2 regions of the Bacillus sp. iso_77 genome follow, and region 2 is predicted to be linked to the other one. Evidence: predicted binding sites of a transcription regulator. Region 2 holds the regulator's gene; the other holds the start of a gene.
What was found. The regulator LexA, encoded in region 2, represses DNA repair genes until DNA is damaged. The targets are predictions, from matches to a motif close to CGAACATATGTTCG.
Positions count from the first base shown of each region.

Region 1: the regulator LexA is predicted to act here: its motif matches at 1,677-1,690, upstream of AC0VYC_RS10860 (DNA polymerase IV).

Region 1 is NZ_CM149683.1:2,131,095-2,134,513, forward strand. Features, by position in the region: gene AC0VYC_RS10845 (GNAT family N-acetyltransferase) at 1-356, opposite strand, end outside; gene AC0VYC_RS10850 (GNAT family N-acetyltransferase) at 353-832, opposite strand; gene AC0VYC_RS10855 (YfmQ family protein) at 1,115-1,564, shown strand; gene AC0VYC_RS10860 (DNA polymerase IV) at 1,706-2,938, shown strand; gene AC0VYC_RS10865 (YolD-like family protein) at 2,954-3,298, shown strand.
Region 2 is NZ_CM149683.1:1,736,200-1,739,618, forward strand. Features, by position in the region: gene AC0VYC_RS08760 (IseA DL-endopeptidase inhibitor family protein) at 1-512, opposite strand, end outside; gene AC0VYC_RS08765 (hypothetical protein) at 809-1,246, shown strand; gene lexA (transcriptional repressor LexA) at 1,294-1,914, opposite strand; gene yneA (cell division suppressor protein YneA) at 2,074-2,385, shown strand; gene AC0VYC_RS08780 (YneB family resolvase-like protein) at 2,403-3,050, shown strand; gene AC0VYC_RS08785 (DUF896 domain-containing protein) at 3,120-3,350, shown strand.

The sequences.
Region 1 (3,419 bases), 390 kb from region 2:
CTTTTTGCAGGGGTGTTTTCCTGCCCTGTGGTCAGTTCTATCGGCACATTCTTCTCTATGATTGTGGACATAAGTCTTGTTCCAATACCCTGCTTTAGCGCTTTTGGATGCACAGCCAATCGACTAATGATCAAACAATCTTTCAGCTCTTCATAAGAGACTACACCTAATAAGAGATCATGTTGCTGAAAACCAATAAATTGCTCTTTTGCTTTCATGACATCTTGAATGGTCTCTTTTAATGGCGGAAGATCAGCATAGCCAATTTGTTCAGCTTCTTGTTGGTATGCAGCTAGTTGAATATGTAAAATCTGCTTTGCTACATCACTTATTGTGTGATCTAAATAAACAATCATTTCATTGCCTCCAGCTTCTTCACAAATAACACACGGTCTTCATGAATGCCATCGTAATCTGAAAAGACTGAGATGCCATCTACTGTTTTATCTCCCTTTTCTATCTGAAACCCGAGTTTTGTATGGTAAGCAATGGAGACTTTATTGATAGGAGCTGTGACAGCTTTAATTGTTGTTCTTCCTTCCTTTTCAGCCGCTTCATAAAAAGCTTGATAGAGGATTTTACCTATCTTTAATTTACGGTGATCTGGGTGGACGCCAACAAAGTGAATATAGGCTTCATCCGAATGAGATTGCGATAAAAAACCAACCAAAAAGCCGATCAGCTCTCCCTTTTCAACGACAACAAAACTTGTTTGCTGGAAATGTTCAAAAAAGAGCTTTGGCAATTTTGCACGCAAATCTCTGCCTCCCCACCAGCTTTGAATGACGGATGTGACTGCGTAAAAATCTGACGGTTTCACTTGACGTATCATGATGGCCTCGCCCCTTTTTCCATTTTGGCTTTCCTTTGATTCGTTTTTTCTCAAAAATGCGATTGTTTCAATAGTCTACTGTCTGATCAAATGGTTGTAAAGACAGTATGCCTGTCTTTTTTCATGTTCATTTGTTGGTTCTTCGTCTTTCAGCCGTCATCTCCTTTTAAATCTTCACACTTATTTCAAAAAGTTCACTTTTTGTGCGAAAGTTTCATTCATTTGTTATGTTAAGATGGTTCATATAGGAAATGGTACAAATGTTTATTGGAGATGATGAGATTGGTTTGGGTTGTTATTTCGCTTGTTGTATTTAGTCTTTTAAAGCTGCTTGTCACCTCTTTGCCTTCTGGTGTTGTTGAGCGCCTTTTTAGCCGCTACGCCGTACATGCTAAAGTAACAAGTGAGCAAACAAATATTACTTTTCAAGGTCGTTCGCTTGATGAGCAGCGAGCATCTGAAATCATTCAACATTTTAATGATGCGATCTTTATTGAACGCTATTATATTTACCCTGGTGATGAAGAACGCTTTCTTCATCCGAATGAAGGGCCAGCGCCGCTTACTATGCAAACAAAGCATGGGAAACATGATGTCACCCTTTATCTGTTCCATTATGATGACCATGTGGATGTGGTTCGGCAGTTTACACATAAGCCAAAGAAAAAGCTGATGGCTTATCGTCTGCGTTCTGAACCGCTCCAAACATTCCACAACATGGCACATGCCTAACAATCGTTGCAGCAGACGAGACGAAGTGTTCACCACTTCGTCTTTTTTGTATGGACAGCTTTTGAATGATTTACCAGTATGAATTTCACCTCATGTTGTTTACAATAGATGCAGAACATACGTTCTTAGAGGTGAAGTACAATGAATGAACGAGCCATTCTGCTTGTGGATATGCAGTCATTTTATGCATCAGTTGAGAAGGTGGAGGCGCCTCATTTGGAGAATGTGCCGCTCATTGTCTCTGGAGATCCAGAACGAAGAAGCGGAGTCGTCCTGGCAGCCTGCCCTCTCGCGAAGAAACGTGGCGTACAAAATGCATCAAGGTTATGGGAAGCACAGGAGAAATGTCCTGAAGCAGTGGTTGTACGTCCACGTATGCAGCGCTATCTCGATGTCTCTGTCATGATTACAGAACTGCTTGAACAATACACAGACCTTGTCGAGCCATATTCCATTGATGAACAGTTTCTTGATATTACAGGCAGTCTTACACTATTCGGCTCTCCACATGAGATCGCTCAACATATACAAACAACGATTATGAATCAGACTGGCATTTACGCACGTGTGGGCATCGGCCCTAATAAAGTGCTCGCTAAAATGGCCTGTGACCATTTTGCCAAAAAAAACACATCCGGCATCTACGAACTGAGTGCCGACCGGGTTGCTGCTGATTTATGGCCGCTTCCAATTGGAAAATTATTTGGCGTCGGCAAACGAATGGAGCATCATTTGAAACGAATGGGCATCAGTACTATTGGCACACTTGCTACTTATCCGTTAGACCGATTAAAAAAACGCTGGGGAATCAATGGGGAGCTTCTGCAGCGAACAGCTTTAGGACACGATCCCTCCCCAGTCACTATTCACACACATGATCAGCAAAAAGCCGTTGGGCATCATATGACCCTTCCCCGTGATTACGCATCTTTTGAGGATATCAAAGTCGCTCTTCTTGAATTGAGTGAGGAAGTCGCTAGGCGGGCACGTTTTAAGCATTATCTCGGTCAAACGGTGTCTGTTGGTGTAAGAGGGGCTGATTTTTCACATCCAACAGGCTTTCATCGACAAATGAAGCTTCATTCACCGACACAGTATGGCTCAGATATTGCAGAGGCAGCGATTCAGCTATGCCAGCAGCACTGGGATGGCCAGCCCATTCGCAGTGTAGGCATTACCCTCTCACAGCTGCAGCCTGACAGCCACTATCAGCTGACTTTATTTGATCATCATTTGAAGAAAGATCAACTCAGCAAAGTATTTGATGAAATCCATCTGAAATATGGACCTGCGGCATTATTGCATGCTTCGTCACTGACAAGCGCAGGGCAGGCATATCACCGCGCCGAAAAAATTGGCGGGCATTACAAATAACGGAGGCGAACAAGCATGAATCCCAATAAATTAACACCTGGATACAACATCATGTGGGAATCAAGCCGAATGATGCTACCAGAGCACCGGGAGCAACTACTTGCTCAAAAACGAAAGAAAAAAGAATATACACCTCTACCGCTCAGCTCCGATCAGCTAGAGGAAATGAATGTTTTGATCACACAGTCGATTACCGAGGATCAAGCGATTTGCGTGACATATGTCTCATCAGGCATGAAAGCACAGTTTTGGGGCTGGGTGAAAGCCATTCATTATGAAACACGCCAAATGAAAATCGTGAATGACGAAGATGTTCTAAACCTTTCCTTACATCAAATTATTGCCATCGATCTCAATTGATTTTCGCAAAACGAAAACATGATCATTGAAAAACACGCTTCGTTTTTCTGAAAAAACCCATCAAGGCTTAAAACCTTGAAAACGAGGCATATGCTCTTCGAATGAACGGAACAGTTCAAGC
Region 2 (3,419 bases):
CACTCGTTTTGTACTTTCTCGAAAGTGACAGTACGTTTTACTTTGCGTCCATCAAGTGTTGGAACTGTGAATTCGTATGTGCGGATTGTACTTTTCTTAGAGACGAGTTTAGGTGTTGCCTTATCCCAATTAAGCATATTGTCTCCGTCACCAACTGGCACAGCCATTTTTCCTTTATGAACGATGAACTGATAGTCTTTTAAACCGTGAGTAATGGCATCTTTTGTGAAAACTTGAGATAGATAGCTGTTTAGTTTTTTCTTTGTATCAAATGTTTTAGACAGGTAGTTGTAAGTCATATCTTTATAAGTAAATGATTTTAATTTGTAATCTGAATGCTCTTTAATGTTGTAGCCTGACATCGCACTCCAAAAGTGTTCTCTTGCATCAAGGGCAATATGTAACGCTTCTTTATTTGTCAAAGCGGCTGATTTTTTGGAAGCGGCCAGTGTTGTTGTTTGTAATGAGATCATAAGCATAATAGCGGTTAATAAAACAAATAATTTTTTCAAGGCGATTGCCTCCTTTTCTCAATGAAAACTTCTTATGTTACAAATGTTACAATAGTTACAGAGATATTACAAGTATTAAATCTAAATGTTTTTTATTTCTTTTCTTTCTATCTATATAACGTTTGAGGGAGACAAAAAGTTTTCATTTTTTTATTTTTTTCTTCCTCATTAGTATTTAACCGTTCTAAAGAAGAATAAAACGTCTTTTGGAAAGATTTCTATTTGTCTCCTCAACACTCTTTTTTTATGTATGACATATACTGTCGTGATGAATGTCTAAGAAAGTGGTGTTTAGTATGTATAATCCATATGAAGGTACGTGGAATGGGTACTTGTACGATCGGCAGGTACAAAGCATGCCGGCGTTTCCTATTTCTCAAGTTGGAGGATTTCCCGGTTTGCCATTCGGAGGGACTGGGCAAGGTGCAGGAGGACAATCGGTCCCGCCAGCCCCGCCGCAGCATATCATCTCGCAATATCAACAAGCAGTCTCTCAGCCTCAAAGTATGCAGCCGCTCATTGCGGGGCAGAGTGTAGGCGGAAGCCAGCAAACGGTTCAATTTGCAGCTGGATGTAATAGAAGGTGGACCATTGTGTTCCTTAGAAACGGTCAAGTATTTCTCATGTATGTTCTTTCCTCGCAGCCTTTTGGCCGTACAACGGGTTTCATATGGCCGAACTTTACATTTGGCTCGTTCCCAAGCTCCAGTATTCTTGCATATTCTTGTTCATAAAAGAAAAAGCCGGCTCTCATCAGCAATTGATGAAATACCGGCTTTTTTTAATGAATATTTCTAAATACGCCAATCACTTTACCTAGTATACTCACATTCTGTAAAATAATCGGTTCCATTGATGGATTCTCGGGCTGTAATCTAAAGTGTGTATCTTCCTTATAAAAACGTTTCACTGTTGCTTCATCTTCTTCTGTCATAGCCACCACAATATCTCCATTGTTGGCAGTGCTTTGCTGACGCACAATGACGTAGTCTTTGTCCAAAATACCTGCATCAATCATACTTTCTCCCATAATTTCAAGCATAAATACTTGTTCATCTGGCGCTGCAAAAGTTTCTGGAAGTGGGAAATATTCTTCTACATTCTCAACAGCCGTGATAGGCAAGCCTGCTGTGACTTTTCCGATGACTGGAACATTCATTACAGCGCTTTTTGGAATATTCATTTCCTCTTCATCTAGTACTTCGATCGCTCTAGGTTTCGTTGGGTCTCTTCTAATTAAACCTTTCGTTTCTAGTCTAGCTAAATGTCCATGGACAGTTGAGCTGGATGCTAGACCGACAGCTTCGCCAATTTCACGAACGGATGGGGGATAACCCTTGCTTTTTACTTCTTCTTTTATGAATTTCAGGATATCGAGTTGTCTTTTTGATAGCTTCGTCATCTTTTGCACCTCAAAACGTCAATTTTAAAGAAATTATAGCATGTTTTTCCTAACAGTACAAACATAGGTTCGAAAAAAACGTTTGACAGAAACGTTTGTTCGTATTTATAATGAGTGTCAGAAAGAACGAACACACATTCTATTAGGAGAGATGACATTATGAGGTTAAAGGAATCTATTATTTTTATTGGGCTATTCTCATTCATCGTTGGCATATTTCTCTCACTTATTGCAGTCACTAGCCATAATGATCCAAATCAATATGTTAAAATAGAGGTTCAATCAGGTGATACTCTTTGGGGATTAGCTGATCAAGTAAACGACAGTAAATCAATCGATAAAAATGCTTTTATTGACTGGGTAACTGAACACAATGATCTCGCTTCAACTGACATCCAGCCGGGAGATATCCTTGTGATTCCAGTTAAAAAAGAGCATCCAGTCGTATATCAACTTGCAACAGTACAGTAGAAAGGTCGATTGAAGACATGAATGCAATCATTTATGCGAGAGTAAGTACTGCCAAAGAAGAGCAAGAAACCTCGCTTAAAAGACAAGAAGAAGAACTGCTTGCTTTAGCTGCAGCGCACAAGATGAATGTAGTCAAAGTGATTAAAGAAAAAGCGAGTGGATACGATCTTGATCGTGACGGTGTTTTTGACATGCTGGCTGCGCTGAAAGAGGAAGAAATCGATGCTGTTCTCATTCAAGATGAGACACGCCTTGGAAGAGGGCAGGCGAAAATCGCTCTTCTTCATTGTCTGTTTAAAGAAAAAGTCAAGGTGTACAGCGTATTTCATAGAGGAGAGCTTGAGCTTTCAGAAGCAGACGAGATGGTCATTGAGATTGTAGGCGTTGTAGAAGAGTATCAGCGGAAAATTCATAATTTGAAAATTAAGCGTGGGATGAAAAAAGCTGTTGAGCGAGGGTATCAACCCGAACTAAATTTAAAACACCAAGAACAGGCGCCTGGCCGCGAACGTATTGAAGTACCGATTTCTGAAATTGTTCGATTAAGAAAAAACAACATGACATTCGCTGAAATTGCAGTGACATTGCAGGCACTTGGTTTTGACATTTCAAAAGCAACCGTCCATAGAAGGTACCAAGAATATGAAAAAGGGCTTGCGACTTAAAGCGTGATTTGTTGTAAAAATGACTGATATTTAGTAGTATGTAGAGAAAATGTTTTAAAGGAGTTTGTCATGATTTCTAAAGAACAGCTTGCAAGAATCAATGAGCTTTCAAAAAAGTCGAAAGAGGCCGGTTTGTCGGACGCTGAGAAAACAGAACAGAAGCAATTAAGAGAGGAATATTTAAAGGCTTTTCGTTCTTCTATGAAAAATACACTTAAAACCGTGAAAATCGTCGATCCAGAAGGAAACGATGTCACACCAGAAAAATTAAAAAGAGAAAGAGACCAGAATCTTCATTAAAGGTCATCATTTCTTTATTTTTGAAAAGATGGGAGGAATATTCTCATCTTTTTTCATATTTGCATAAGT